One region of the Bacillus sp. C1 genome, then DNA from elsewhere that is predicted to be linked to it. Evidence: riboswitches for the same ligand, from Rfam matches in the RefSeq annotation. Region 1 holds a riboswitch; each other region holds the start of a gene.
What was found. Region 1 has a riboswitch for lysine ahead of ACX5JI_RS19265 (amino acid permease). Riboswitches for the same ligand answer to the same signal wherever they lie in the genome.

Region 1 (11,098 bases):
GCGTAGCGACCGATTGATCAATCCAGGTTCCTCCGTTATAAATAAGTTTCAAGGCTTCTTTCATCTCTCGTGGATGGATTGACTTCAGCATGTAGCCTTCTGCTCCGTGCTCTAATGCAGTTGCTGCCTGTAAGGAATCCTCAAATGTTGTCATGAGCACAATCTTCATACCAGGCCATCGCTGTTTCATCTCAAGTAAAGCTTCAAGCCCGCCCATTCCTGGCATACGAATATCCATTAGCACGATATCAGGATGTGAATGTTCACAATGCTCTAATGCTTCGAGCCCATTCTTCGCTTTACCAACAACGGTAAAATCAGTATGCTGCTCTAAAACTTGCTCCAAACTGTCGGTAATAAGTGCTTGATCATCAACAATCAACAGGCGGATCGTGTCATGTACAAGCTCTGTCTGTAACGGAATATTACATATAACGAATGTTCCTTGCTCAGTACCAGAGTGAACAGACAATGTGCCGTGATATAGTTCAAGCCGTTCCTTCATCCCATTGAGCCCAAATCCAAATTGGATTTCTTCCATTCCGATGCCGTTATCTTCAATTTGTAACCGGAGTTGTTGTCTATCGAAATAAAGTTGAACGGATATCGCGCTCGCTTTGCCATGGCGAACCGCGTTTGTTAGGGACTCTTGAAGGCAGCGATATAAGCAAAAGTTTATTTTTGGCGTTATGAGAGTCTCATTGCCAATCATACGGAATGTAACCGTTGTACCTGTCGACCTCATAAACTCTTCAGTTAATTGTCTCAGTGATTCGCTTAACGAATGATGTAATGAATTATGAGAGAGCTGATGAAGGTGCTTTCGGATATCATCTAGACTGTGCTGGGCGATGCCGACAAGTGAATCAATTCTCTCAAACTGTGAATCTGGCACTGACGATCGCATTGATTCGATACCGACGATGAGAGAGGTAAGGGTATGACCAATTGTGTCATGCAGATCATGTGACAGCCGGCTGCGCTCTTCTATGAGCGTAAGCTCCTCAATCCGTTTAATATGTTGCTCCAGTAACAGCTTTTGCGCTTGTATAATCTGAGCTTGCTTATGGTACTGAATTAATACATTAAATGCCATTCCAATGACAAAACCAATGCTGCAACTAACGATAAACTCATACGGAAGATAATCAGCAATCCAACTGTTCAATGCTGGGAATACGATTCCACAGAGGACACCTGTCCACACATAATTTTTTTGAATGTTTGCTAAGCCGATAATCATCACGAGTAAAACGAAAGACCAAAGTAATCCTGGCGCTACATAGGCTAAATAAAGATAAAATAAGCCCGATGCTGTGACATCGACTGCAAGATACCAGTCTTCTTTTTTATAGAGGACAATCAATGGAACACAGTAAACGACGATAGCAAGGGAAAGTACAATCCAAAGTGACGTATTGATTAATGCTGGATTTATAAAATTAGCACTTATAATAACGAACAGCCAAACTGTTCGTATGGATACAAATATCCAATCATACCAAAACCATTTTTTTATTACTGAGAACATAGATTATGCACACCTACTTGTATGTTTTTAAAGTTAGTTTTCTAATTATTCAGATTCATCATGTAACATAACTGCCAATTCGTCAATAGAAAGAGGGAGAAAGGTTAGAGATTGGCTGTAAAACATGTCATATGAGATAGTTGACAATTTATCACACGGTTTATGTGACAGATCTGTCATGAAAAATGTAGTCGTTTCGTCACTATGTCATTTAACGGTTTCGAAGTTAAGGTGAGGGTGTGAAGCAACAGAAAAATTCAAAATAATAGGAGCGATGCATTATGAAATCATTCATCATTAAAAAAGGAACTGCACTTACCTTAACGGCGACGATACTGGCTGGGACACTAGCATTACCTACTTATGGAAATGTTCACGCGGTGTATAAAAAGACATCAACGCAACAGGCTGTGGATAAAGCTGCTAATACTGAAAATATTCCAGGTGTTATTGTTACCGTAAAAAAAGGAGAGGCAAGCTGGGCATATGCTTCTGGTGAAGCAAACATCGAAAGAAATCATAAAGTGGACGCTGATTCTACTTTTAGGATTGGGAGTACAACGAAGACATTTGTTGCTACAGTTGCATTACAACTTACTGGAGAGAAGAAGCTCAATCTCGATGATACGGTAGAGAAATGGTTGCCGGGGCTCATAAAGGGGAAAGGCTATGATGGAAACAAAATTACAATTCGGCAATTATTAAATCATACAAGCGGAATTCCAGACTTCTTGACTTCAGAGCTTAAGGAGAAATTACTTAAAAATCCAAGTGAAAATTATACACCTGAACAATTAATCGCTCGTGCTTTGAAGTTAGAGCCGGTAACGGGGTGGGCATACTCGAATACAAATATGGTTCTTGTTGGGCTTATTATCCAGAAGATTACTGGGGAAACCTATGCTGAACAAATTAAGAAACGAATTATTGAGCCACTCGGGCTTAAAGAAACATTCCTTCCTGGAAGTTCGATGGATATTCCGAAAAAAAATGCTCGTGGCTACTTGAATATGGGAGATAAATTAGTAGACATTACTGCACTGAATCCTTCATTTGCTAACGCTGGGGGGGAAATGATTTCGACAGGAGAAGACTTGACGACGTTTTTCCGCGCCTTATTAGGTGGAAAGCTGCTAACACCGGAGATGCAAAAGGAAATGATGACTAGTACAGTTGATTCCCCGTTAGGAAAGTATGGGCTTGGCATACACGCAACAAAATTACCGGACGGTACCAAAGTATGGGGGCATGGCGGGGGGATTCCGGGATTTACTAACTTTGCAGGAGGAACGGAAGATGGTCAACATGTTATCTCGATCAATATCAATGTATTAGGAGCTGAAAAACATATCAATAATATTTTAGCTTCAGAATTTGTAGCAAAATCAAAAAAGGAACCCACAGACAAGGAAAAGAAAAATAAACATCGAGAAGAAGTCAAGTACGTAATGGATCAGGTGGTAACGAATAAAAAAGTTCCAAGTGTCATAGCAGGTGGATTAAAGGACGGAAAGCGCTGGTCCTACGCTACAGGGACAGCGAGTTACGAAGTACCGCGCCCGGTGGAGCCGAACTTTTCATTTCGTATCGGAAGCATAACAAAAACGTTCACTGCTTCTGTTATATTGCAGTTGGCTGAGGAGAAACAATTGAATCTTGATGATTCGGTTGAAAAATGGTTGCCGGGAGTCGTGCAGAGGAACGGGTATGACGGTAATAACATTACAATTCGTCAGTTATTGAACCATACAAGTGGAATTGCATCCTATACAGATGAAGATATGCGAGATATTACTTTGCCTCAAAATCCATTTCATTACTATACTACAGATGAACTTATCGGATTAGCACTGGCAAAACCGCCTGTATTTACACCAGGAGGGGGGTGGAACTATTCGAACACGAATACGGTTTTAGCTGGTCAAATTATTCAAAAAGTAACAGGGGATACGTATGCGGAGCAAATTAGGAAACGTTTCATTGAGCCGCTTGAGTTAAAAGAGACATTTGTAATGGAAGCGAGTCCTCACATTCCTGGTGAGCACGCTACAGGATATAATATGGACAGATCAGGTCATTTGTACGATTTAACAGAAATGAATCAATCATGGGCAAACGCAGCCGGAAATATGGTTTCAACAGTTAAAGATTTGACCACTTTCTTCAGTGCACTGTTGGGAGGAAAGCTTTTAAATCAAGAGATGATGGATCAGATGCTCACAGCAGTAGATTCACCGATTGGCAAAGTCGGACTAGGGATTTATGAAGAGAAAACACCGGACGGACAATCATATTGGGGGCATGCCGGCGGTACTTTTGGATTTGAAACGAGAGTCGGTGGACCTTTAGGAGGTGAGCATATTTTTGTAACTGCCATCAATGCAGTAGGTCCGGAAGTCATCGAGGGGCGGAATGAAATTTTCAATAAGGAGTTTGGCCGTTAAGTTTCAAGTTGACACATGCCCCTTTATACAAGGGCATGCGGTGGTACCATAAGCATTATTTATTGCCCGAAATCTAGTGAAAAGTTCCCCCATACTTCGATTAAGAAACATGGGGGAACTTTTCACTTTTTAATCGATAAACCATATACAAGCGTTTCACTAGGAGTCGTAATACTAAAACCTGTCGTTTTATAATCAAGTTTTAATGTATCGCCGATATAGTCTTTTGTAAAATCATCCATTTGAATGATAAGCTGTGTATCTTCATAAACAACTTCATTTGCGTTATATTCATCAAAAATTAAATCAACATCAACAAATATACTACAAGAATTCGTCATCGTGCCTCTAATACGTATGATGTTTTTGTTAGTAGCGTTGAGTGTATGTAGTACTGCTTTTGCATCATCAGTTACGCGAATGTTCATAGAATCCCAACCTTTGTCTATATTTCTATTCTATTATTGCAAAAACATGGGGAATAGGGAAGTAAAGGGATTCAATGAATGATAAGCAGAGAGGGATCACGATTTGAAAAGTAAGGATGGAACTGTAAATGTTTGTGCTAAACATAACTCGTCATCACTTATTTTCTCAACTTCTTGATACTTTATCTCATTCTTTTGGTAGAACTTTTTCCAGAAGTTCACCGCTGTTGTATTGTTTTTTAATTGCATGACATAATAAGTTCCTTTGTACTGTTTTAAAAGTTCTAAAATTGATAGCTCTGCTATCTTTTTTCCGCGGTACGCTTTTAATAGGAAAAAATCGTTAATGCAGAAGTCTGTTTCAGGAGCTGTGAATGGTGATTTCGCGAATAGTAGAAACCCGACATATTTTTCTTCATATACAATGAAGTAAGGCGAAAGCTCTTCACGTTTACAAATAAGTTCAAAAGCATCAAATTCAAAAAATCCATTTTCATTTGGATGAAGGGTAGGGGAGAATTCGGATAAATCATGTAAATATAGAGCATAGAAATTTTTTAATATTTCTATTTGCTCTGTAGAAGCAGCTTCAAGGGTAATGTTCATTTTAATCCCGCCTTTTGTAAAAATAACTCCTTTGTAATCTGAAAGTACAGCATACCTTCATACTCTTGGAGAGATTCCTCTAAGTTTTGCACAGTTTCTTTAAATTGAAATCCAAGCTTGTCTAATACATGAATAGATTTTTTGTTTTCTGGGAAGACAGAAGCGATGATCCTTTCTAGCCCAATTACTGAGAACGCATATTGCAAAAGAGCAGATGTCGCTTCGGTGGCATAACCTTTTCCCCATGTATCAGGAGAGAGTGCATAATATAGTTCAGTTGAAGTTGGTTCAAAGTCCGATGGTCCTAATCCGCAATAGCCGATTAATTTTTGAGGAGACTTTTCTATAATAGCAAGGTTAAATTTAGCAATATGATTTACAGAGTTTATTTTATTCATGTCGATGCTCCAGTAAATAATATCTTCAATTTCTTGAAGAGAATAAATCGGTTCTGGAATATAGACATTTACTTCAGGCTGTTTTTGTAATTCGTATAGGGCAGATGCATCGTGGATCCTATACGGACGTATATGTAGTCTTTCTGTTTCAATTTGAGCATTTATAAACATGTCGCACCTTCTTTATATTTAATTTCTTACATGTAGTACACCATTCGACATAAAAGGGATATATCCTTTGAATGTGAACTATAAACAAAAAAGTCAGCAAACATCGTTGTGTTTGCTGACCCGTATCATTTAAAGTTCACATTTATCAAGAGGAATGACTTTTGTTTTCTTTGTAAATTTATATCCTAACCAAAGCGCAAGGAACAGTGGTAAACCAATATAAGAAACGAGTACACCGTTCCAGTCGATAGATTCGCCCATAAATGCACCATAGTTTTGTCCAAGAATAACAATTACGCAAAGTGAAAATGCAAAGATTGGACCAAATGGGAACCATTTTGCTTTATACGGTAAATCATTTAAATCTTTCCCTTGTGCGATATAAGCTTTTCGGAAGCGATAATGACTAATTGCAATTCCGACCCATGCAATAAACCCAGACATTCCAGAGGCATTTAATAACCAAATATATATAGCACCGTCGCCAAATAGGGAAGCTAGGAAAGCGGCGCAGCCAACTACGGAAGTGGCGATTAATGCATTAACAGGTACGCCGCGGCTATTTAACTTACCTAAAAATTTTGGTGCTTTTCCTTGTCTTGCTAAATCCCAAAGCATACGAGTTGAGGCGTACATGCCTGAGTTACCAGCAGATAAAACGGCAGTTAGAATAACGGCGTTCATGACAGAAGCGGCAAATGCAACACCTGCTTTTTCAAAGACAAGCGTAAATGGACTTACTGTTACGTCACTTGCGGCAAGACTTTCGGTTGTATAAGGGATCAATAGACCGATAACAAGAATCGCAAAGATGTAGAATAATAGAATACGCCAAAAGATGGATCGAATTGCTTTTGGAATACTGCGCTCTGGATCGGCAGTTTCACCAGCAGCTACACCTAATAATTCAGTTCCTTGGAACGAGAAACCAGCAGCCATAAATACACCGATAATTGCCATGATGCCACCGTTAAATGGTGCATCCGCAACAGTGAAGTTTTTAAAGCCAACAGGTTCACCGCCCATAATGCCAAAAATCATCATAAATCCAACGATTAAAAAGATAATAACAGTAACTACTTTAATAAGTGCGAACCAATATTCTGCTTCACCAAACCCTTTAACAGATAAGTAATTTAAAAGAAACATAATGATTAAACAAAGACCACTCCAAATTAAAGAGGGGCTATTTGGGAACCAAAACTTCATAATTAATGTTACGGCTGCAAGTTCAGCGGCAATCGTAATTGCCCAGTTATACCAATAATTCCAGCCGAGTGCAAATCCAAGTGACGGATCAACAAATTTTGTTGCATATGTGCTAAAAGATCCAGCGACAGGCATGTAAGCTGCAAGTTCTGCTAAGCTTGTCATTAAAAAGTAAACCATAATTCCGATTGCCGCATATGCGAGGAGAGCTCCGCCAGGCCCTGCTGTATGAATGACACCACCGCTAGCAAGAAAGAGTCCGGTACCAATTGTACCGCCGAGAGAAATCATCGTAAGGTGACGAGATTTTAATCCGCGTTTTAATTCACCTTGTCCTTGTGTAGATTGTTTTGTAGAGGTAGCTTGATCAGCTATGCTATTCATGTTCAACACTCCTTTTCTTGTAAGATTAGGAAGGAACGGGGAGAAAAGTACAAAAAACCGCCAAAGGAATTTGGCGGAATGTTTCACAAATAACCACCCCATCATACCCTTCCGTTAAGATAGCACCCCACATTTACACGGTATTTTGTAAACGTGACAGTTCTGTTCCTATTCGAAGACAGCCCCAGTCTATATTTCCAGAGAAGAAACACAAACTTCGGCAGCATTTCCTTTCAAACGGAATCATTGACATTCTCTGTGTCTCAGCCGTCCTACTAATAAAAGCCGCAACCTCTACCTCATCGGATTGATGAGGATTTATTCATTGCTATGATTTTTAATATATGGCAATTGTAATTAGTTTCTGAAAATATTGCAAGGAATTTTTGTAGGAAAATATCAAAACCAATCGGTTATTGTATAGGAAACGTTTTCAAAACTCCGCCCGAACCTACTTTCTATGTAAAAAAATGAAGAAAAAATTGTTATACAAATGTTTCGCAAAAAGATATGGAAATTCCTCTAAAATTAAAAGAAAATTCAGAAAAATAAATTCGACATTATTTATAAGCAAAGTAAAGAGTGCTAAACAAACTAAAAAAGGTAAGCAAATGATACATTTGCTTACCTGGCTATTTCACAACTATTTTTGTTTTATCCCGCTATTTGCGGGTAGTAAGACTCCTACCTCAAAATTCAGTGATGCCCGTAAAAGCCCGATTCGTGAGGGCTAATAATCAGTGGGGGATGAAGAAAACCGCCATTGATTAACATTTCACTTTATGGCAAAATTTGCTTTTGTCCAGTGGTATATCCAACATTTTGTTTTGCCGATTCGGCATGATTCCGAACTGAAATGAAAAGTGCAATAATAACGACAAGGCCTACCGCAATATAGGAAAGGTTAATAATTGTTGGATCCACTTTAAATGATGTAAGTAGGGTACGGATATTTGTAAAAATAATGAGTCCACCAACGAGTACACCAAGTAAATGCGAAGGCACAATTCGCACTAGCCATGCAGCGATTGGGGCTGCAATAATACCGCCGAGCATAAGCGCAAATACCCAAAACCAGCTTACTTGTTCCCAGCCTAATGAAATGAAAAAGCCGATTGTTGCAGCTAAAGATACTGGAAATTCACTTGTATCAACGGAGCCAATGACTTTTCGTGCTTCATTTCCTCGTGCAAGTAGTACTGGTGTTGTAATTGGTCCCCAGCCGCCTCCGCCAGTTGAATCAACAAACCCAGCAAACAACCCAAGTGGTATAAGTTGCTTACTAGACATACGCTTATTAGATTTAATAATCTGTTTTTGAATAATAAATCGCAATAAAATGTAGACACCTAAAGTGAACAAAAAGAGTGAAATGTACGGCTTAATTACATCTCCAGGTAAGTTGCTTAAAAAACAAGCACCAACAAATGCACCGATCGCACCGGGCAATGTCAGTCTTGAAACGGTATATTTATCAACATTCCCAAAACGAATATGAGATACGCCAGACGCTGCAGTCGTAACAACTTCAGCTAAATGAACAGATGCGGAAGCGACGGCAGGTGCAATGCCAAACATTAATAATAATGAAGTGGACGTTACGCCGTACGCCATTCCAAGTGCTCCATCAATCAGTTGAGCAAAAAAACCAATAATAGCAAAGATAATTAATTTCTGCATATAAAATCCCCCTGTAATAATAAATGAAAAAGGCTCTTTTCTCGTGTGAGAAAAGAGCCTTTGGTTTTTCCAATCAGCTTAATTTCAATTTTTTATTATTATAATGCATATTAATCATATAAATCAACTAGGTTTTTAATAATTTTTAAAATTGAATGAAATGAAAGAATAATTATATAATAGAGAGATGAAAATAAGAGGAGGGGAAAATCATGTTAGCATTTGATCATATCGTTCATGCTGCCAAGTGCACACCGAAAGAAGCAGAAAAACAAATGGAGGAACTTGGATTCCACACTGTGCAAGGTGGCGAGCATACAAACTGGGGAACGTGGAATAGCTTATGTTATTTTGATTTATCGTATATTGAATTTTTAGCAGTGCAACATGAAGAAAAAGCAATACAAGCGGATAATCCACTCGTTCGAGAAACTGTAGAGAAATTGCAGAAGGGAGAAGGAATCCTTCAAATTGCTCTTCGCACGGATCATATCGAAGAGCTAGCTGTAAAGCTTGTGGAAAAAGGATTGCAAGTAAAAGGGCCACTCGAAGGAAAGCGGATGAGAAATGATGGACACCTTATAGAATGGAAAATGTTATTTGTGGAACAAGAAAGAGAAAATCCGAAATTTCCTTTCTTTATACAGTGGGAAGAATCTGATGAGAATAGAAGGTTAGATTTACAAAACGTAGGCGTCATTGCCCCGCACAGTAACAATACAAAAGAAATACAGAACATATATTACGCTGTGAAAAATGTGCGAGAAATTGTAGAGAGATGGAAGGAGATTCTTGAAGTACAAGTAAGCCATTCCGAAGTTCATAAGGAATGGAATGCACGTTGTCAAAGGATATTACTTAAAAATGTAAACATCCAATTTTGCGAACCAATCGGTGAAGGTTTTGTCCAGGAACAGTTAGTGAAGTATGGGGAATATCCTTTTGCGATTGAACTGCAAGGAGTGAATAAGCAGAAGAGTGAAAAACAAGTGTTAGGTAGTACGTACATATATTAACCGGGGGAATCTATATGAAAGATGTATTAAGAGCATTAGAAAAACAGTTAAATTGGCCTCGCATTGTAAAATGTACTGCTATCCCAAAAGGTTTTTCATTTGATGAAAAATATAAAATTGAGCTCGAAAATGATCAGCATTATTTTATAAAAGTATGCGATATTTCAACGAGTGAACGTAAGCGTGAAGAATATGAATATATGAGTCGTTTTCAATCATTCGGAATACCAATTCCCAAACTACTTCATTTTGTAAATATGATTAACTTAAATCGATGTGTACAAGTGTTTGAATGGATTGAAGGAGAAGATGGGGAAGATATACTTCGTACATTGACTGAAAAAGAGCAATATTTAGCGGGCAAAAGGGCGGGAGAAGTATTAAAGACAATTCATACCGTAAAGAAAAATAATGTAGAAGAGTCTTGGGAAACGTATCGGTGGAATAAATACGAGAGATACTTGCAAGCATTAGAAGAATATAAGACTGATTTTATCAATCTAAAGTCGGTGTTAAACTTTGCGGAAAATCATAAACATTTATTGCGCGGTCGTCCGATCGTATTTTTACATGATGATTTTCATCCAGCGAATATTATGATTCATCGGAAAGAATTTCGAGCTGTCATTGACTTTGCGAGATTTGATTTCGGAGATCCGATCCATGACTTTTACAAAATGTCTTTGTTTACAGTTGATATAAGTATACCATTTGCAGTTGGACAAGTTCACGGGTATTGCGGCGGGGAACCATCCCTTCACTTTTGGAAATTATATGCATTGTATGCGGCGATGATTTTTCCGGCGGATATTGTATGGGCAAATCGAATCACACCTAATTTGCTAGATGGAATGAAAATGAGGTTAAGAAGGATTGCAGAAGAACATAATGATTTTACGTCTTATATCCCAAGTTGGTATAAATCTTTTAATAAAGATATAATAAATATAGAATAATAGGAGGTGCCCATATGGATAAAATAGCAGTTATTTCAGATATTCATGGTAATATGCCTGCGCTAGAGGCAGTTCTTGAAGATATAAAATCAAGAGGGATAGAACAGATTATTTGTTTAGGTGATTTAGTAGGAAAAGGGCCACAGTCTAGTGATGTAATTGAGCGGATTCGGAAAGAATGTGAGCATGTTGTAATGGGAAACTGGGATGATTTTATCACAAAACCGACCGAATTTGAGACGCTGAAGTGGCATCAAAGTCAGCTGACAGAAGAC
Region 2 (11,098 bases), on a different contig from region 1:
TATATGCCAAAATAATCATTTGCACGTAAAAATGATAAAGTGTTCAAATATAAAAAAGTAGATTGTTTTTTATGTAATATCTGTTCTAACCAACTTGTTAACCATCTTCTTTGTTTTACTTGTTTTTTGAGCTGTGGGACATCGGTGAAAAAGTTTGCAAATTGGTAAAAGCGCATGTCCATTTTTTCTTCTTGTTCAATGATATATTCCCAGCCGATTCGTTTTGTTGGTTGTTTCATTGTATAAATAAGTAGAAAGACTGGAAGTAAGAAACCGGCACCTAGTAATATAACTGATACAGATTGAAAGAGCATGTACAAAATACATGCATTGCAAGTGATGCGAATGATAAACCAAATTTGTCCATTATATTGATCGCGCCATATCCAGTGTATGTATATATTCCAGGCTTTAATAAGCATTAAAATAAAAAATATAGTACATAAAAAAGGTATCGTTATTTGTAATGATTGCATTGCTAATGGAACAATGATTAGAAAAGTAAATAGCAATGGAAATAGCTGCATGACATAATTATATAGAAGAGATTGTTTGAAATAAGATGTTAATTTTTCTTCAAGCGCCAGTAAATAGACGGCGTCAGGCTTTTGGATAAACGTACGGATTGGGCATCTCGTTATTATGATTGTAAGCACAGTTATAATGAGTAATAACGAGATTTCTTTAGAAGGAGATGTTTTAAGCAACTCCGCATAATAATATGCGCCTACACATGAGATAAAGATGAAGCTGTATAGTAAACCGCTAATCATACGCGTAAAATACATGATGACGTTTTGAAAATGTTTTTGAAAACGAGTGCTCCATAATGTTTCAATTGACATATTTTTCACCTCTCGCTTCTATTATACAGGTTTAAAAATAAAAACGAGCAAATTGCTTATGCAACTTGCTCGTTTTTATTTCGTTTTTTATCAAGGTTCATTAATGGGTAGAACGCAAAACCGATTGCGAATAAACCAATTCCAAGCAGGAATGTTTTAATATCTGAAGCCCCAGTTTTAATCACCCATAGTGCATAACAAAGCGCTATGACTGCGATAATACCATCTATAATTCGTGAACCCATTTCGTTTTTATATGTTTCACCAGTTGCGACTAGTTTTAACTGGAAGATTGGTGAGACGAGATAAGGGATTAAGTAAGCTAAAGTTGAGACTGTAATAACGAATGTATAGGCTTCAGCAATTGTCCCTGATAGTGTTGAGAACAAGAAGACTTGCGACATAATATTCGTCAGTCTTAGTGAATAAATCGGACTTCCTTTTTTGTTTGTTTTTGCAAAGAAGGAAGGAAAGAATCCTTCTTTTGCTGCTTGATACGGTACTTCTGAGCTTAATAAAATCCAGCCTAAAATAGAACCAAAAAGGGAAGTAAGCGCAAGTAAGGCCATTAATTTCCCGCCGCCGTGACCCATTGCAGCATTTAGTGCATCCGCTAATGGACGTTCAGAAGCTTGCAATGTATCAATGTGAAGAACACCCATTGTTAAAATTGTAATTCCTAAATAAATAGAAATAGTTACCAATAATCCAGCTACAGTTGCGTGTTTTACCGTTTTTGGAGATTTAGCACGGTTTGATAAAAGGACAGCTGACTCAATCCCGATAAAGGCCCATAATGTTGTAAGGGCAGCTAGATTCACTTGTGACAGTAGTCCGTGTGAAGCGCCTTCTTTATCAATGATTGGCGTGTACCATTGGCCAAGTTTTGAAGCTTGAAATGCGAATAAAGTAACAATAATAAATAGAAGGAATCCAGTTACTTTCGTTGTTGTTGCTAAGAAGTTTAATTTCCCAGCTCCGTTTACACCGTTTGTTAAGATGATATGTGTTCCCCATAGTAAGAAAGAACAAATCGAGAATGTAATCAGTTTTCCAACTTCTACATCGAAAGAGCCGATTGCAAATAGGACACGTGTATCTTTCATAATTGGGAAAAAGAGTGATAAATAACCTGCAAACGATGTAATAATGGCAACGTTACTTGCCCAGTTTGCAACCCAGTAGCCCCATACCATGCTAAATCCGGCCATTTTTTTCGTTTTTGGTGATGAAAATAAAGCATATGCATGACTTTGTGGTCCTGTCGTTAAATCAGGACGACGAATTGCTAAATTACCGAAAACAAGAGCTAGCATTAAAACACCAAACCCTGTTGTTAACCAAGCTAATGTAACACCGAGCGGGCTTGCTGTTTGTGCTAACGTACTTGGCACCATAAAAATACCAGCGCCAACCATGTTACCGACAACAAAAGCTGTTAGTACCCAAAAGCCCCATTTTTTTTGTTGCATAAAAAATACCTCCAAAGTTAGTATAACCAAGTCAAGCGAGGAGATATGTATGTCTTCCGGAAAGGGAAGAAAGGTAAGTCTCATACAAAACAAAAAAAGCACGTGTCATTGTCGTAACGTGCTTTCTATCTTATAGGAAACCCACGACATACCTCTCGATAGCTCTCCACAAACAAGTTGTTTGTGACAGTTCTGCACTTATTAAATAGCAGACCCAGCAAGAATGCACAGTGGGACACTTCTCACTTCGGCAACCATTCCTTTCTCATTCATTCATCGATGCCACTACATCTCCTGAAATGATACTCTTAATGACTGCAACCTCTACCTCACCGAGATACGAATGAGGATTTATATATTCAATTCACATCATCAAGGGTAACAAATGAATTTTTATACGTCAATGGATATAGTAATAATCAGATTATAGGGAATACTTTGTGAAATTAATGAGGTAGAATAATGAAACAGTATGAAGGAACGGAGGTACAATATGACTTTCATTTGTTTGGAAGGCGCAAGTGGCATTGGTAAAACGACAACGTGCCTAAAGATTGCAGAATTATACAATGCTTATGTGATTCCAGAAGTAAATTTCTTATTTCAGCGCCCTAATCCTGAACCGGAAAATTGGTATCTCGAAAGGCAAGTTGAAAGGTGGCAAATCGCACAAGAAAAACGAAAATTGTATGATATCGTTCTATTTGATGGAGATATTTTTCAGCCCATTTGGTATAACTGGATTTATGAGGGGGAGTTTCCACAAACTTTACCGTTTTTGAAAGAGTTTTATGTAAATCAAATGAAACAAAAACATATAGGATTTCCGGATAGGTACATTCATCTTTCTACAAGCGCAACCGAATTAAGAAAAAGGAAAGAAAATGATACTACCCGAAGACGAAGTAACTTTGAAAAACATCTAAGTCTTATAGAACCGCAAAAACAGTATTTTCAACATATGAATGTTGTTGCGCCTGAGGTTGTTCATTTTATAGATGCGGTTAGTATTAAAGAAAATGTAGAAAGTATTTTTGAGATTTTGTCTAACTTGAATGATGAGAAACAACGTCGTTATGATGTACCTTTATTGGGGCATGTAACGGATTGGGTAATAAATAGTAGCCCTAAAACATATGAGGTAAGTGAAGGAAAGAATATATATTCAACTTGATTTTTTAACACATACATGTACCTATTTTATTTTCAAGCATTTACGTCGTGGCAATGAAAATAAAAGGAAATCTCCACTCGCTTTCTTCTTTTGTTTTTACTTGGCATGGGGTCAAAAAAGGCACTGACCGCTCCTATCCACGGCCGGACGCTCTCTTCCCACCTAAAAAGAATGGTTTATATAAAAAGAAGCTGATCTACAATCTGAGATCAGCTTCTAACATATTACATTAAGTTTAATACAGTTACTTTTTCACGTGTCATAGATTCAAGGCTCTTACGAATACCTTGTGCTCCCATACCAGAACCTTTCACACCGATGAATGGGAAGTGGTCAGGGCCACGCTCTGTGCGTCCATTAATTTGAACAGAACCAGTATCGATTTTGTTTGCAATTGCAAATGCTTTGTTAATGTCTTTTGTGAAGACACTTGCTTGTAAACCGAAATCTGATTTGTTTGCAATTTCAATTGCTTCTTCATCAGAAGAAACACGGATGATTGGGAGAATTGGACCGAATGGCTCTTCCCAAGCAACTTTCATTTCTTCCGTTACATTGTCAATTAATGTTGGATAGATTAAGTTGCGCTCGCGTTTGTTACCAATTACGATTGTTGCACCTTTTTCTACTGCATCATCAACTAACCCTTGAACGAAATCAGCAGATTTATCGTCGATTAATGGGACGATTGTGCTGTCTTCTTCTGGAGAACCAACAGATAATGCAGCTACTTGATCTTTTAGTAAGCTAACGAGCTTGTCTGCTACATTCTCATGTACAAGTACGCGCTTGATTGCAGTACAACGTTGACCAGAATATGAGAACGCACCGCTTACGATATGTTTTGCAGCTTCTTCTAGGTCAGCATCTTCGCGTACAATACCAGGATCTTTTCCGCCAAGTTCTAATACAAGCGGAATCATCGCTGCTTTTTTCGCTAAATGAGCACCTGTATTTGTACCACCTGTGAACGATACCATATTTACACCAGCATGTTCTACTAAGTAGTCACCGATAACAGAACCGCGTCCAGTTGCTACGTTTACAAGTCCTTTTGGAAGACCTGCTTTATGAAGTGCTTCTACCATTTTAATACCGCTAATTGCGCCTTGTGTTGCTGGTTTAAAGATAACAGCGTTCCCCATAATAAGAGCTGGTGCAAGTTTTGCAGCAGATAAATTTACAGGGTAATTAAATGGTGCGATTGCTAAAACTACGCCACGTGGTGCACGTTGAATAATTGCAAGTTTAGATTTAGATCCACCAGGGAAGCTATCACCCATCATGCTTTCTCCGTGCATATGAAGAGCTTCATCTACAGTGTAACGAATAAGATCTGCTGTACGAACAACTTCTTTTTTTGCATCTTTATAACCTTTACCGACTTCTTTCATGATGATATCGGCAATTTCATCTTGCATATTTACGAGCTCATCAGCCCATTTATATAAATATTTTGCACGATCTTGAAGCGAAGCCTCAGCCCATTCTTTTTGAGCTTGTTGTGCTGAAGCGATTGCTTCGTCAACTTCCGCGCGAGTAATCGCTTGTACTTTTCCAATTACTTCGTGTAAATATGGAGATGGAATATCGATTGTTTCTCCAGAAGAGCTTTCTCTCCATTCTCCATTTAAATAAAATTTGTACGTATTGCTAGTTGTCATGATTAATCCTCCTAAAAATAGCAACTTGTAAGAGTGAGTATATGGTGATTGTAGGGTGTTTGATAATATTTTTCAAATAAAATGTTTATGGAAACGATTTCTTATGTAATTTTTATTTTGTATGCCTTTTCTTACAGTATTTTTCCTTAATTGTTCATGAAATGAAAAAGGATTTATATTATGCTGAAAAATTGTATTGCACTTCTTTCATTTTTTGTGATTATTGATTATTTTATTCTAAGGTGAAAAAATAATTGACAGAAAACTCTTTTAAGTTATAAAATAAAAAATGGAAAATAAATGAAGGAGGTGTGCGTAATGATTGTAATGGTAAATATGACTGGTGTAGCTGCATTACAAGGTGGAAAATATTCATATCATTACGCAAACCGTACGGAAAGATAGTGCTTTTTGTTTTTTAAAAGCGTACGTTGCGTATATCGTGACGTACGCTTTTATGCGCTTTTACGCATATCGTCGAGCGGCGGTATGCTTTTTTTGTCCTTATTTTTGGTTGTTTCCATACGTCGTATGGTTCAGGTAGAACATTACGAAAGGTGAGAAGTTATGATGAGACAGTATAGTTGGCGCGGTGTAAAGTGGGGGGTTTGATAGTGGATAAAAAAACTTAAGTGAAACAAAATTGAGAAGGGAGAGATTTCATTGTTTTCGGTATTACAAAAGTTAGCATGGTTTTTTAAAGAACACTGGAAGAGGTATAGTATCGCGATTGGAGCACTTTTAATTGTAAATATAGTTGAGATTATTCCTCCAAAGGTAATTGGTTTAACGATTGATCATATCAAAATAGGATCCTTAACGAGTGAAGTCATTATGAAATATATTTGGGTGTTAATCGTGACGACAATAGCTGGATATATACTCACTTATGTATGGCAGCATCAATTATTTGGCGGGGCATTCGTACTGGAAAGAACGATGCGTTCCAAATTTATGGGGCACTTACTGAAAATGACACCGACCTTTTATCACAAAAATCGTACTGGTGATTTAATGGCAAGGGCGACAAATGATTTAAAGGCGCTTTCTATGACCGCTGGTTTCGGAATTTTGACACTCGTAGATTCTAGTTTGTATATGTTAACGATTGTTTTTATGATGGGGTTTTCGATTAGTTGGCCACTTACCATTGCAGCACTTCTTCCTTTGCCAATTATGGCATATGCGATGAATATATATGGGAAGAAGTTACATGAACGTTTTACGGTTGCGCAAGATGCGTTTGGTGATATGAATGATAAAGTACTCGAATCGATCGCGGGTGTGCGGGTTATTCGTGCGTATGTACAGGAAAAAGCGGATGAAGAACGATTCCATGGGCTCGGAACAGATGTATATGAAAAAAATATGAAAGTTGCAAGGATTGATGCGCTGTTTCAGCCAACGGTGAAGATGCTAGTTGGTCTTAGTTATTTAATTGGTCTTGTATACGGAGCGTTTTTAGTTTTTCAATCAAAGGTTACGCTTGGTGAGCTTGTTTCTTTTAACGTTTACCTTGGGATGATGATTTGGCCGATGTTTGCGATTGGTGAATTAATTAATGTTATGCAGCGCGGAAATGCTTCGCTAGATCGTGTGAATGAAACGTTAGCTTACGAGCCGGATGTGAAGAACGTAGAAAAGCCAGCGCGTGTACACGAACCAGCGTATATCGACTTTGATCAAGTTTCCTTTTCGTATCCACATTCATCTGATATGCATTTGAAAAATATTTCTTTTTCATTAAAACAAGGAGAAACGCTAGGCATTGTTGGTAAAACAGGAAGTGGTAAAACGACCCTCGTTCGCCAACTCCTTCGCCAGTATCCACTTGGAGAAGGGAATATTACAGTGTCGGATGTAAAACTTGACGAAATTTCGACTGAAAACGTAAGGGATTGGATTGGGTATGTCCCGCAAGAGCACATTCTCTTTTCAAAAACAGCACGCGAAAATATTGTATTTGGAAATAGGGAAGCAAGTCAGGAGGAACTTGAAAAGGCGATTGAAATTGCAGCATTTAAAAAAGATTTGGAGTTTCTTTCGGAAGGGTTAGAGACGCTTGTTGGAGAGAAAGGCGTTTCTTTATCTGGCGGGCAAAAGCAGCGAATTTCGATTGCAAGAGCAGTGATTCAAAATCCAGACATTTTAATTTTAGATGATTCCTTATCAGCTGTAGATGCTAGGACGGAGGCAGCGATTATTGAAAATATAAGAAGCGAAAGAAGCGGGAAAACAACGATTATAACAACGCATCGCCTATCAGCTGTGCAGCATGCAGATTGGATTCTCGTTATGGATAATGGTGAAATTATAGAAGAAGGAACGCATGATAGACTCGTTTCGAATGATGGTTGGTATAAAGAGCAGTTTGAAAGGCAGCAAGGTGAAGATATAGAGGGTGAGGTGAAAATATGAGTGTTTCAAGGCGGTTATTTGAATACGCGATGAAAGTAAAGGGAACTATTTTTGCGGCGCTGGCAATGTTATTTATTTTCGTGATTGCAGAACTTGCAGGCCCATTTGTGGCAAAGGTAATGATTGATGATCATATTGTTGGAATTGAGAAGCCTTGGTATGAAACGGAGCAAGGTGAGGATGCTGTACTGTATAACGGGGCTTGGTATAAGCGAAGCGACCGTTTTGAACAAGGAGAACAAAAAGGAAAAGAAGTTCATGTTATACAAGTTGGTTTCACGTATTATTTTGTACCTAACAAAATTGCAGCAGAGGGAACGCGCTCTGTAAAAGGCGATATGATTACAGTTCAAAACGGGAAAGCGACGCAAGTGTATAAAGCGAAAATGTTAACAGCGAAAGAAGTATATTCATTTTATGAACCAGAGATGAAACGATTGCTTTTACTTGGCGGAGGGTATTTTGCATTATTGTTAGTTGTATCTTTATTTGCATATGGTAAACAGTTTTATCTACAAAAGGCATCGAATAAAATCATTCAAATTATGCGTGAAGATGTTTTTTCACATATTCAAACTTTACCGATTCGTTATTTCGACCATTTACCAGCGGGGAAGATTGTATCGCGTGTAACGAATGATACAGAGGCAATCCGGGAGTTATATGTAACAGTTTTAGCGACGTTTGTTTCTAGTTTTATTTATATTATCGGCATTTTTATCGCCCTATTTTTACTGGATAGTAAGTTAGCGTTATTATGTTTACTCATTGTACCAATTTTAATCATTTGGGCTAGTTTATACCGAAAATATGCTTCAGTATACAATCATAAAATGCGTTCTCGATTATCAGATATTAATGGTACAGTAAATGAATCGATTCAAGGAATGCCTATTATCCAAGCATTTCGTCAAGAGAACGCAACAAAGAAAGAATTTGAAGAGTTAAATGAAGATTACTTTAAGTATCAAAATAAAATTTTACATTTAAATGCAGCGACATCACACAATTTAGTAGGTGTCTTGCGCAACATTGCTTTTACAGGGGTTATTTGGTATTTCGGAGGCGCTTCTTTGAGTGCTGCTGGAATTGTCTCTTTAGGTGTGCTTTATGCATTTGTTGATTATTTAACAAGGCTTTTTTCGCCCATTACAAATATGGTGAATCAGCTTGCGAATTTAGAGCAAGCACGCGTTGCATCGGAACGTGTATTTGAATTGCTTGATGAAAAAGGAGAAGTGCTTCAAGAAGAGCGAATACCGCGTCTGAATGGAAATGTTCGATTTGATGATGTTTCATTTTCGTATAATGGAAAAGATGAAGTGTTAAAACATATTTCTTTTGAGGCCAAAAAAGGAGAGACGGTTGCTTTAGTTGGTCATACGGGATCTGGAAAAAGTTCCATTATGAATGTACTGTTTCAATTTTATGAGTTTCAAAAAGGAAAACTGACAATCGACGGACATGACGTGAAAGACATCCCAAAGCAAGCCCTTCGTGAGCATATGGGGATTGTACTGCAAGATCCATTTTTATTTAGTGGTACAGTGGCGTCAAATGTAAGCTTACAACATCCGAATATCTCAAAGGATCGAATTGTAAAAGCATTGCACGATGTAGGAGCAGAGCGGTTTGCTAACAATATAGAAGAAGAAATTACAGAAAAAGGAAGTGCGCTTTCGTCCGGGGAGCGTCAGCTTATATCCTTTGCGCGTGCGCTCGCGTTTGATCCTGCTATTTTAGTACTAGATGAAGCAACTTCAAGTGTTGATACAGAAACAGAAGCGATGATTCAGTCCGCGCTAGAAGTTGTAAAGAAAGGGAGAACAACATTTATTATTGCGCATCGGCTTTCTACAATTAAGAGCGCAGATCAAATCATTGTACTCGACCGAGGGACGATTCTAGAAAAAGGATCTCACGATGAATTAATACAGAAAAAAGGTCGTTATTATGAAATGTATAAAACACAAATGGAAGGAAATCAGAGTGCGTGACTTTTATTATTGTGCGGAAGAGGGCTTGCTTATGTAGCAAGCTCTTTTTAATAGGGTGACTTCGTCGGTATTTGTCGGTTGGTCGATATAATTGAAAAATCGCTGATAAAATTTCATTTACTGATTTTCTAGCAACTCAATTCCGAATATGAAGGACAAAAGAAAACTCCTGACCGCATCTATACATGGTCAGACGCTCTCTCCCACCCAAAAAGGAAGGTTTTATATTTTACCTTTTTTTCTATGAGTGCTATATTTAATAATGTTACTTATCTTTTGTATGTGTTGGTTTTTTATCATTCTGTTTGATTATGAAGAAAAAGGATACACTAATCTTGAACATTTTCATTGAAAAATTGTTCAAGATTGAATACAATCAATATAGTTTTTAAATTCCTATCTGAATACTTGGAGGATTAACGTCATGAAAAAATTATTTTCAGTGCTCGCAGTAACTACACTAGCAGTTGGTATTGTAGCAGGCTGTGGCAAAGAAGAGAAAAAAGATACAGCTAAGCAAGATGCTTTACAAAAAATAAAACAAAGCGGTGAAATTGTCGTTGGTACAGAAGGTACATATGCACCGTTTACATTCCATGATGGAAGCGGGAAACTAACTGGATTTGACGTTGAACTAGCAGAAGAAGTTGCAAAACGTTTAGGAGTGAAACCAGTATTTAAAGAAACGCAATGGGATAGTTTACTTGCTGGATTAGATGCAAAACGTTTTGATATGGTTGCAAATGAAGTTGGTATTCGTGAAGACCGTCAAAAGAAATATGATTTCTCTAAACCGTATATTTCTTCTTCAGCAGCACTTGTAATTGCAAAAGATAAAGATAAACCAGCTACGTTTACGGATGTAAAAGGTTTAACAGCAGCGCAATCTTTAACAAGTAACTATGCGGATCTTGCGAAGAAAAATGGTGCGAAGATTCAAGGAGTAGAAGGATTTAGCCAAGCAGCAGAATTATTAAATTCTGGCCGCGTTGATTTCACAATTAATGATAAATTATCAGTGTTAAATTATTTAGAAACGAAAAAAGATGCAAACATTAAAATTGTAGATACAGAAAAAGAAGCATCTCAAAGTGGATTCTTATTCCGTAAAGGTAGCGATAAATTAGTACAAGAAGTAGATAAAGCGTTAGAAGATATGAAAAAAGATGGTGCGTATGACAAAATAGCGAAAAAATGGTTCGGTGAAAATGTTTCTAAGTAGTGTAGTGACTTCAGACAGATTGTCTACATGGATCGATATTATGCAAACTTCCTTCACGCCTATGCTGAAGGAAGCTATTTTTACGACGATTCCATTAACGCTTATTACATTTGTAATTGGTCTTATATTAGCAACTTTAACAGCGTTAGCTCGTATTTCAAATAGTCGTTTGCTGCAATGGATTGCTCGTATCTATGTATCTATTATTCGCGGAACACCACTTCTTGTACAATTGTTTATTATTTTCTATGGGCTTCCAACGCTGCAAATTGAGATTGAGCCATTTACAGCGGCCGTTATTGGATT
Region 3 (11,098 bases), on a different contig from region 1:
CGTAATTCCCAATATTTTTTTCAAACAATTTTCTAGCGACCGCATTAGCTACTGTTGATTTTCCAGAAGCAGATAATCCTGTAAACCAGAGCACAAAACTGTGATGGCCGTTTTTCTTTCGTCTTTCTTCTTTTGAAATAGATGCTGTGTGCCAAGTAATATTTCTATTCATCCTCTTTCTCCCCTTATTTCGTAACAACTTCTTTTTGCAAACCACGAATTAATACTTCTATTACTTCTTTACGACTAAATGTACTTGGCGGAATTTCTCCATTTCGTAGCATTTCTCGTACTTTTGTACCTGATAAAATAACGTGGTCTTCCTTACCATGCGGACACGTTTTCGTAGAAGCCATCGCTTCACATTTTGTACAGTAAAAACTATGTTCAAAAAAGAGCGGTGTAATTCCTAACTCCTCTACTGTAAAATACTTAAAAATTTCTTGCGCTTCGTACGTACCATAATAATTACCTACTCCAGCATGATCCCGTCCAACAATGAAGTGTGTACATCCAAAGTTTTTTCTAACTAGCGCGTGAAATATCGCTTCACGTGGTCCTGCATAACGCATTGCTGCTGGAAAAACACTTAAAAAGACACGGTCACTCGGATAATAATTTTTCAAAAGCACTTCGTAACTTTCCATCCGCACATCAGCTGGAATATCATCTGACTTCGTTTCACCAACAAGCGGATTCAAAAACAAGCCGTCTACAATTTCCAGCGCAGATTTTTGAATATATTCATGTGCACGATGAACAGGATTTCTCGTTTGAAAACCCACCACTGTTTTCCAGTCACGTTTTGCAAATTCAGCACGAGTTTCACTTGGATCTAAATGATAAGAAGCAAACTTATCATTTTTAAAACGCTTCACAAGTGTAATCGTTCCTCCCACATAAACATTGGGCCTGTCATATATTTTTTTTACACCTGGATGAGCGGCATCAGTCGTTTTATAAACAAGCAACGCTTCCTTCCCTTTATCTGGTGTGAAGATATCTTCAATTTGAATCACACCATAGGTAACCCCTTCTTTCACAAGCCTGACCTCTTCACCTATTTGAAATTGCTGCGCCTTTTCTTCTGTGATTGGTAGTGTAATAGGTATACTCCATACATCACCGCTTACTAAACGCATTGTTTCTACTACGGATTGATAGTCCTCTTTCTTTAAAAAACCAGTAAGCGGGCTATATCCCCCTACTGCAAGGAGCTCTAAATCACTTAAAGCGATTTTGTCTAATTCAATTTCTTTTGTAATTCTCTTTATTTCATATGTTTCATCAACACGATTTACTAGTGCTTTGCTCATCTTCCTGATCCCCCTCTTTCCATGCATTTAAAATTCATTCAGTCTTTATTGATAATGAAGACCACATTCCGTTTTTGTCTTGCCAGCCCATCGCCCATCCCTTGAGTCCCCCCCTTCGCCTACAGGAAACGTACACTTTTCACAGCCTATACTTGGATACCCAACATCGTGCAGAGGGTTATAAGGTAAATGATGCTTAAATACGTAACGCCACACTTCTTTCCATGTCCAATGAATGAGCGGACAAATTTTAACAGATCGGAAACGATGATCTTGATTTATAAACTTTGTATGCTTACGAGTTTCAGATTGTTCCCTTCTTAACCCCGAAATCCAAGATTTCCCACCCACTAAAGATTCTTCAAGTGGTAAAATCTTCCTTAATTTACAGCAAAGGTTTGGATTATGCTCCCATAACTTATCCCCATGCTCTTTTACTTGTTCTTCCAATGTGAGCGAAGGTTGTTTTTCGATGATTTGAAGATCAGGAAATTTTTCGCGCACCCGTTTAATTAATTCATATGTTTCTTGGAAATGAACGTTTGTATCTAAAAATACAACTTTCGCAGATGGATTTACTTGGTTTATAAGATGCAGTAAAACCATCCCCTCTACACCAAAGCTACACGCATATACAATTTCATCCTCATAATGTTTATAGGCCCACTCTAATACTTGCAACGCTCCTTTTGTTTCATCTTCTTCCGAAAAAGAAACGACATCATCTTGCCACGTTTCATACGTCAACATGTTTTTTCCCCCTGTAACGCAAAAAGACGGTTTTAACCTAATGAATAGATTAAAACCGCCTCTAGTTTTTCTAGTCAGCGCTTTTTACTTTAAGCGTACCTTTTCACTTTTCTCAAGCTGGATCACTTTTCCATCTTGCACAACAATTGTAATCGAACCATATTTCATATCAGCAAGCATCGTTTGAATCTTCTCCGCTACTTCGTCAAAATGTCCACGTACTCCCACGAACAGCCCCCCTTTTTTATTCATAAAAAAAAATCTTTTCCATTTCGAAAAGACTGTTCGGTAATATATTTTACCTTATCTTTCAAAATGGACACCATTTTGCTGGACTTAGCACCTTGCTTCCTATTAAGCAGGTTGCTGAGCTTCGTAGGGCCAGTTCCCTCCGCTTCTCTTGATAAGCTTTGTATTTGTATTTTATCATAATTCTGATTTTTTTCAATCCTAGTTTTCCGATATATTTTGTTTTTTCTTTTAAAGGAGCTACCTATCTCAAGCAACTCCTCTTTATTGACTATACAAGCTCTTTTATACGTATGCGATCGTTCCCAATTATATTGTCATATGTTTCACGCTCAACAACGACTTGCGATGTTCCATCTTTTGCAAATACTACAGCTGGTCTACGAATACGGTTATAATTATTCGCCATAGAATATCCATATGCTCCTGTACAAGAAATTGCTAACAGATCCCCTGAAGCAACTTGCGGTAACTCTATATCCCAAATAAGCATATCTCCACTCTCACAACACTTTCCAGCAATTGAAACAACTTCTTCAGCCGCCGCTTTCCCTCGGTTCGCTAACGTCGCCTCATAACGCGCTCCATATAGAGCTGGTCTTAAATTATCTGTCATTCCTCCATCAACAGACACATATTTACGAATGCCAGGAATCTCTTTTACAGCTCCTACTGTATAAATTGTTGTGCCTGTATCCCCAACGATACTACGCCCTGGTTCAATCCATATTTCAGGGAGAGGATAATGATTTCTTGTAAATTGTTCTCTCACTGCATCTGTTACAGCGTGCACATATGTCTCAAGTGTAAGTGGTGTATCAGCTTCTGTATAGCGAATACCAAAACCACCACCGACGTTTAACACCGTTACAACATAACCGGTCTGTTCTCGTATCTCTTCTAAAAATTTATGCAATACTTCAATCGCTCGAACAAACCCTGCTGTTTCAAAGATTTGTGATCCAATATGCGAATGAATACCTAACACATTATAATTTGATTTCTCTAGCGCGATTTGAATCGCCTGTCTTGCTTGACCTGTAGAAATTCCAAAACCAAATTTCGAATCATCTTGCCCTGTTGTTATATATTCATGTGTATGAGCTTCTACCCCAGGTGTAACCCGAATTAATATATTTACAATTCTTCCATATTGCTCTGCTAAGTCATGTAATATTTCCATTTCAAAGAAATTATCTACAACAAAGCAGCCAATATTCGCCTGAAGCGCCATTACCATCTCTTCTTTTGTTTTATTATTACCATGAAAATGAATACGTGAGGCAGGAAATCCTGCTTGCAAAGCAGTAAATAGTTCTCCTCCAGAAACAACATCTAATGACATCTTTTCCTCACGAGCTACGCGGCACATCTCCATGCACAAGAACGCTTTACTTGCATAAGCTACTTGGTAAGAGAACCCACTTTCACGAAAAGCACGATGAAACGCGCGGCATTTTTCCCGAATAGAAGCCTCATCGTATACATAAAGTGGTGTCCCATATTGCTTAGCTAACTGCGTTGTGTCGCATCCCCCAATTTCTAAGTGTCCTTGCTCATTGATTCGGCTTGTGCCGTGTAAATACATTTGAATTCCTCCCTTATTTCTCCTAAAACTCATAACCCCAATCTTCTATTCATTGCAGCGCGCCCTTAGTTCCCCTTGATTACTAACCTTCAGCAATTAGGCCTTATCGGCATGAATCACCTAACTTCTTACATTTGAAGGGACGGAATCTTATTTTCCATTCACGCAGGGTAAACAAAAAACGCGCGGAACAATGTTCACACGCGTTTCTTATTAGGAATCATGTATCATGAAAAAATAAACGAGTTGTTATCTTCTCAAATAAGAAACCGCATCAACATCTCCAAATAGCTCTCCATAAAATAAAATCTTATGACAGTACTACATTTATTCAATGTAGTCCCAATATATGAATGACGTGGTCAATCTTATATTTCGGCAATAGTCCCTTTCAATCTATGATCACAGATTCCACTAAATCTCCCATAGTTTACTCTTTCCTATCGCGGCCTCTACCTTTGAGAGTAGATGAGGTAAAACTATTTAATTTTCAAACAGCTTATATTGGTATTAACAATACCAAACGAATAAATTCTTTGTCAAACAATTTTTCACATTATTTTTTACAATTTAATTTCGTATCCTTTGGTAAATGCTTTATCTCTATTTTCTTTACAGTCCATTCTCCTTCATCATTATCAAACGTAATTTTTATTTTTTCAAATGGGGGAAGGACTTTCCCACCTATAGCTTCATATTTTGTTACCTCAATTACAGCTTGAAATAAGTATGTACCACTATACATTTTTTTCAAACTAACAATCTTCGGACATTCATACGGTTTTTGTTTCCCATAATGCTTTTGAATCGCTACATTTATTTGTGGAAACAACACAGAATAAAGGGCATCCTCCAATAAAGGTACATCATACCGCTCCGCGAAAACTGTATAGTTTGAAAATAATAAAAAACCGCTACACATGAAACAAAATAACCTTTTCATCATAACCTCCGTATCAAAATGCGATACGGTTATTGTCACCCAACTCCTCTTTTTCTAACCAATCCTTATGAAAACCATCCACAATTCTACTTTATTTTCGTATAATGGTACACATAGTATAATAATTATAAAAATAAAAGACAGTTCATATATAAGAAGAACACTCTTATATATGACTGTCACGTATAGTAAGAGAGGAGTATATTATGCTACAACATTTGTTTCCAAAATTACGATTTGCACTTGTTGCAGTCGTTTTATTATGGATTAAAACATATATTGTGTACAAGCTAGCCTTCGATATTAAAATTGATAGCTTCTTTGAAGAAATGATACTTTTGTTGAACCCCATTGCTTCGTTGCTTTTATTTTTTGGTCTAGCTTTATTAGCATCTAAATATCGAAATCGAATTATTATTGGCATAAGCTTTTTGCTGTCATTTATTTTATTTGGAAATGCGATGTTTTATGGTTTTTATAATGACTTTGTTACATTCCCTGTGCTATTCCAAACAAATAACATGGCTGATTTAGGAACAAGTATTAAAGAACTATTTACGTACAAGACATTACTTCTATTTGCGGATGCCATTATTCTCATATTTATTTCACGTAAGTTCCCAAGCTTTTGTGATAACACGCCGCTATCTCGCTCTGAAAAGCGAAGCTTTTTTAGTAGTGTAACAGCCTTACTAGCATTGCAAATGATCATTTCTGTCATTCATAAACCGCAGTTATTTTCACACTCTTTCGATCGTCAAACGGTTGTGAAAAATCTAGGCCTATACACATATCACCTATTTGACATTACCCTTCAGTCTAAATCGTCTACAGAGCGTGTATTTGCAAGTGGCGACGGTTTTTCTGAAATTAAAAATTATGTAAATTCAAAAGATACACAAGTTGATAAAAATTTATTCGGGATCGCAAAAGGTAAAAATGTCATTTTAATTTCAATGGAATCAACTCAAAATTTTGTTATCAACAAAAAAATAAATGGAGAAGAAATTACTCCATTTTTAAATCAATTTATAAAAGATAGTTATTACTTCGACAACTTTTATCATCAAACTGGACAAGGAAAAACATCCGATGCTGAATTTATTGTAGAAAATTCATTATATCCATTAGACCGCGGCTCTGTATTCTTTACACATGCAAACAATGAATACACCGCAACCCCTGAACAATTAAAGAAATATGGATATTATTCTGCTGTCTTCCATTCCAATGATAAAACCTTTTGGAATCGAGATGTAATGTATCCAGCACTCGGATACGATCGTTATTTTAACCTAAATGATTATACAGGAACAGAACAAATGTCTGTCGGTTGGGGACTAAAAGATAAGGAGTTCTTTGAACAATCGATCTCTAAACTTAAATCTTTACCACAACCGTTTTATACAAAATTTATTACATTAACCAATCACTTCCCATTTCTGTTAAATCCAGAAGATCGATATATTAATGAATATACTTCTGAAAGTGGTGTACTAAATCGTTATTTCCCAACAGTTCGCTATACAGATGAAGCTCTTAAAGTATTTATTAATCGATTAAAAGAAGATGGGCTATATAATAATTCAATTATTATTATTTATGGCGATCATTACGGTATTTCTGAAAACCATAATGCTGCTCTGGCTCAATTTCTCGGGAAAGAATCCATCACACCTTTTGATTCGATGCAGTTACAACGTGTACCACTTATTATTCACATTCCTGGTCAAGAGGGCAAAATGATTTCCAAAGTATCTGGACAAGTTGATATAAAACCAACACTACTCCATTTACTTGGGATCAAAACGAACCAGTCGATTGAATTTGGTACTGATTTATTCACAAAAAATGAGCAATCACTCCTGGTTATGCGTGATGGTAGTTTCGTAACAAACGATTATGCTTATACAAAAAATATGTGTTACAAAAAAAGTACAGGTGAACCTACTGATTCAGCAAATTGCCGGCCCTATATTGAAAAAGCAAAAACAGAATTGGATTATTCCGATAAACTTATTTATGGAGATTTATTAAGGTTTGATCCTAACAATAAATATAAAACAGGAACAATGATAACTAAATTTGAATAATTTTAGAAAAAACCTCAAATAACACCTTGAGGTTTTTTCTATCTTAACTAAAATGCTTTTCATAAATATAATGACTTTATTATATAAATACCAATTTAAAACCCGATATAAAACCTACCCTTTACACAGGATAGAGTATTCGACTATATATAAAAGCTATCAGATCCTTTTTTAGCCCCATGCTGGATGAAAACAAAGATAAAATGGATGTAAGTCACCTTTTGTTCGTGATAAAAGCAACTTGTATACCAAAACATCAAAATGGATTTATATAGTAGTAATCTCCGTACTTCAACTGAAGGCTCCGCAGAAATAAAAAAGTTAGGAGAAGGATACACTACTTCTGAAAACTGGCCTTACTAAACTACATTACTACATACAGTTTCACATTATGAAATCTTTCACAAAATGGGAATTTTTTCGTACGCGGAAAGAAATTTATGGTATGATAAAATGAGTAAACTTTCATACACTAATTAAGAATTCATTACAGAAAGCAAGGGATCAGATTTTGTATAGAGCAGCAATTCCAAACTTATTTACGCTCGGAAATTTATACAGTGGATTTTTATCAATCGGCTATGCATCTTTAGGGTATTATAAATCAGCTGCTATTTTAGTACTAATCGGGATGATGTTAGATAGTCTTGACGGACGGGTTGCTCGTTTACTACGTGTTGATTCACAAATGGGAAAAGAGCTCGATTCATTAGCAGATGTTGTAACATTTGGGGCTGCACCTGCAGTTTTAATGTACTATACTTCCTTTTCTAATTATGGAATTATTGGACTATACATAGCAGGCTTATTCCCTCTATTTGGAGCATATCGCTTAGCAAGATTCAACGTAACGCCTTCCTCTACTTCTATGAAGTATTTCACTGGCGTTCCTATTACTGCAGCAGGAGGACTTGTTGCCTTCTTAACATTGTTTTCACATACCATTCCAAAAATTGTCCTTATTACTGTATTTGTAACGTTTGCATTTTTAATGGTAAGTCGCATCCGTATCCCAAGTTTAAAAGATGTGCCAATTCCACGATACAGTATCATTGTTACACTATTTTTAATTGGTAGTATTTATACAATGTATAAAACAAGTTTTGGTAACATTTCAGTATTTCTATTCGTTGCTATTTCACTTTATATTTTGTTTATGTTATCTCAATTCCTTAGACAAAGACCATCTCATAAAAAACGGGCAAATAAAGAAAAATAAAAGAAATCCTTCCGATCATTCGGAAGGATTTCTTTTATTTTGTAACTACTATTTTTTGTTTCACAGGCGTTAATGGTTCTTCTCCTTCTAATACCGCTAAAATGTTACGCACTGCCATTTCAGCCATAGCATCCCGCGTTTCAAACGTTGCATTTCCAATATGCGGAGTAAGAACAACATTTTTCAGTCCTTTTAATCTTTCTGTAATTTTCGGTTCAAATTCAAATACATCAAGAGCTGCCCCTTCAATTTCATTCGCCTCTAACGCTTGAGCAAGCGCTAATTCATTCATAATTGGGCCACGCGCTGCATTTATAATGTATGATGTTTTCTTCATCATTTTAAATTGTTCTTCATCAATCATATGGTGAAGATTTGGGTTATACGCACAGTTAATCGTAACAAAGTCTGCTGTTTGTAACAATTCTTCTAACGTTACATACGTTGCTTCTAATTCTACTTCTGCCTCTAGCTTACGATTTGGGCCTGTATAAATAATATTCATTCCAAATGCTTGTGCACGTTTGGCAACTGCTTTTCCAATTTCACCAAGACCGATGATTCCAATTGTTTTCCCATACACTTCTCGTCCGAGGAAAAAGAGCGGTGCCCACCCATTAAATCCTAGTGTACGGCATAATGTATCTCCTTCTGGAACTCGTCTTGCAGCTGCTAAAAGAAGAGCAAATGTTAACTCTGCCGTTGCTTCTGTGGAAACTTTCGGTGTATTTGTAACCGCAATCCCTTTTTCATTCGCATACATGTAATCAATATTATCGTAACCCGCACCATAGTTGGCAATAATTTTTAAATTAGGCGCTGCATCAATGACTTCTTTCGTTACCTTTGTAGAAAGTAAACTTAACAGTGCATCTTTACCTTTAACCTGTGTTGCTAATTCTTCAATACTAATTAATCCTTCTTTGTCATACATTTCTATTTCATGATTTTGTAATAACTGTAATCCGATTTCTGGAATATTTCCTGCTACTAATATTTTTGCCATTACGAAGCACCTCTTCTATTAAAAATAGGAATTCCCTATATTACATTGTAAGAAATCTAACTAAAAAAAGCCAAGAAATTTGATTACAGTTCTAAAAAACAATACTTTTTTTCATAAAGTGAAACTTTAATCAACCCTCACCAATCGGGCCTTTACGGGCAACCTGCCCCCCCTTGCTTCTCTCTGAATCTTGAAAGCGGGGATCTTACTGCCCGCAAATAGCCGAATAAGAAAAAGGGAGATACATATCCCCCTTTTTCTTATTCCTCTTCATTAGATTGTTGTCCAAGCTTTGCATCAATCGTTCCTTCTGCTACCGTATCACTAATTTGTTCTTGTACTACAGAATCGACTTCTTCATTCGCTTTGGAAGTATAACTTTGATTCGTCACTTTCATGCTCTGCTTATTATTTTGCTTCGGCATTTATAACCCTCCTTTATCATTCGTTCTTATTTTGAACAAAAAGAAGGGTTTTATCACAAAATCATTTTTTACTTTGAAATCGTTACGGGCTCTTCTTCAAGTAATTGCATCTTCCTCACCCGTTTTTCAAATGTAGCAATATGAGAAATACCATGATTTCGTAATGTTTTCACATTTTCCTGGACATAATTTCCTAAATCATTTGGGTAATGCGCATCTGACGAAAGCGTAATTGGTACTTTATATTTCGTTAATACTTGTAAATAAAGCGGACTTGGACACATCTCCCGAACAGGATAACGATAATATAATCCAGCATTTACTTCCGTTGCTGTATTCGTTTCGATTAACGCCTTAGCAATTCGTTCATAATATGGAATCTGTATATTTTCATCTAATCGATAATTAAATACCTTTATATTATCAAGATGAGCTACAATATCAAATAATTGAGAATGAACTGCTTTTTCGACTGTCGCAAAAAACGTATCATATAATACAGGTAGTTCATGATTTTCAAAATATTCCTGTGTATCTGGGTTATCAAATCCCCAGCCATTAATAAAATGGACAGAACCAATTACGTAATCCCACTCACCTAATGCCAACAATTTTTGTAATTTCTGTTCCCCACCAATAAAATAATCCGCTTCAATCCCTAGACGCAGTGCTACCCCTCTTTTTCGCCAACGTTCCTTTGCCTCTTGGATTGCTTTTGTAAAATCAGAAAGCGATGCTACCCGTACTTGATCTAACCATTCTTTTTGCAAACAGCCGAGGCCTGACTCACTAATGTCTACATATTTTTCATAATACTCCTTCGCTTCATAAAAACGATAGAGATGATCAACAATCCCCACTTCTTTTATTCCTTTTCGCAGTGCTTCTTCTAAATAGAGATCGATCCATTCTACTGTAAATGGTCCGTCCTGTACTCTTTTTTGCAAACGTTCTTGCGTTTTCATCAACCATTCAATCGAATGCCGATCTTCTTTTAACGGTTGATAATATTCTATCGCTTCATTTATTCTCGCCAGCCATCTTATCGAATATGGCCCCTCTTCCAAATGAAGGTGATAATCCACTTTCATTGTCTCTCCCCCTTATAACGTATCAATTTCTTTACGCTCTCCTATTTTTGAAAGTTTTCCTTGTCTTTCTTTCACTTCTTCTAACATATCTTCTAAGGGAATATTTTTTGCAACTAATAAAACAAAGCAGTGATAGATCACATCGACCATTTCTTTTATAAGCTCTTCTTTATTATCATTTTTTGCAGCAATTACAACTTCCGTACACTCTTCCCCAATTTTTTTTAAAATTTTATCTTCACCAGTTGTAAATAAATAATTTGTATATGATTCCGAAATTGGATTTTCTTTACGTTTACCGATGGTTTCATATAAAGACTTCAGTACGTCTTCCATCTCCGTTTCCCCCTATATAATCTTATAATGAAAACATGTTTTTTCTCCTGTATGACAAGCAGGCCCCACCTGCTTTACAACG

Region 2: it holds a riboswitch for lysine, as region 1 does, so the genes downstream of both, ACX5JI_RS07095 (amino acid permease) here and ACX5JI_RS19265 (amino acid permease) in region 1, are expected to answer to the same signal.
Region 3: it holds a riboswitch for lysine, as region 1 does, so the genes downstream of both, lysA (diaminopimelate decarboxylase) here and ACX5JI_RS19265 (amino acid permease) in region 1, are expected to answer to the same signal.

Annotation. Positions count from the first base shown of each region.
Region 1 is NZ_JBTMZT010000008.1:48,570-59,667, forward strand. It holds gene ACX5JI_RS19240 (response regulator) at 1-1,531, opposite strand, end outside; gene ACX5JI_RS19245 (serine hydrolase domain-containing protein) at 1,813-3,975, shown strand; gene ACX5JI_RS19250 (iron-sulfur cluster biosynthesis family protein) at 4,098-4,403, opposite strand; gene ACX5JI_RS19255 (GNAT family N-acetyltransferase) at 4,500-5,009, opposite strand; gene ACX5JI_RS19260 (GNAT family N-acetyltransferase) at 5,006-5,578, opposite strand; gene ACX5JI_RS19265 (amino acid permease) at 5,708-7,171, opposite strand; lysine riboswitch at 7,284-7,476, opposite strand; gene ACX5JI_RS19270 (sulfite exporter TauE/SafE family protein) at 7,952-8,851, opposite strand; gene ACX5JI_RS19275 (VOC family protein) at 9,064-9,867, shown strand; gene ACX5JI_RS19280 (aminoglycoside phosphotransferase family protein) at 9,882-10,823, shown strand; gene ACX5JI_RS19285 (metallophosphoesterase family protein) at 10,838-11,098, shown strand, end outside.
Region 2 is NZ_JBTMZT010000002.1:82,224-93,321, forward strand. It holds gene ACX5JI_RS07090 (ABC transporter permease) at 1-845, opposite strand, end outside; gene ACX5JI_RS07095 (amino acid permease) at 902-2,317, opposite strand; lysine riboswitch at 2,469-2,652, opposite strand; gene ACX5JI_RS07100 (AAA family ATPase) at 2,811-3,491, shown strand; gene ACX5JI_RS07105 (NADP-dependent glyceraldehyde-3-phosphate dehydrogenase) at 3,716-5,155, opposite strand; gene ACX5JI_RS07110 (ABC transporter ATP-binding protein) at 5,819-7,573, shown strand; gene ACX5JI_RS07115 (ABC transporter ATP-binding protein) at 7,570-9,570, shown strand; gene ACX5JI_RS07120 (amino acid ABC transporter substrate-binding protein) at 9,995-10,792, shown strand; gene ACX5JI_RS07125 (amino acid ABC transporter permease) at 10,779-11,098, shown strand, end outside.
Region 3 is NZ_JBTMZT010000002.1:824,705-835,802, reverse strand. It holds gene cysC (adenylyl-sulfate kinase) at 1-172, opposite strand, end outside; gene sat (sulfate adenylyltransferase) at 186-1,316, opposite strand; gene ACX5JI_RS10795 (phosphoadenylyl-sulfate reductase) at 1,362-2,066, opposite strand; gene ACX5JI_RS10790 (YezD family protein) at 2,151-2,294, opposite strand; SAM riboswitch class I at 2,367-2,476, opposite strand; gene lysA (diaminopimelate decarboxylase) at 2,587-3,903, opposite strand; lysine riboswitch at 4,184-4,366, opposite strand; gene ACX5JI_RS10780 (DUF3888 domain-containing protein) at 4,460-4,846, opposite strand; gene ACX5JI_RS10775 (LTA synthase family protein) at 5,053-6,939, shown strand; gene pssA (CDP-diacylglycerol--serine O-phosphatidyltransferase) at 7,451-8,158, shown strand; gene ACX5JI_RS10765 (NAD(P)-dependent oxidoreductase) at 8,193-9,164, opposite strand; gene ACX5JI_RS10760 (DUF4025 domain-containing protein) at 9,425-9,589, opposite strand; gene ACX5JI_RS10755 (histidinol phosphate phosphatase domain-containing protein) at 9,658-10,680, opposite strand; gene hisE (phosphoribosyl-ATP diphosphatase) at 10,693-11,016, opposite strand; gene hisI (phosphoribosyl-AMP cyclohydrolase) at 11,029-11,098, opposite strand, start outside.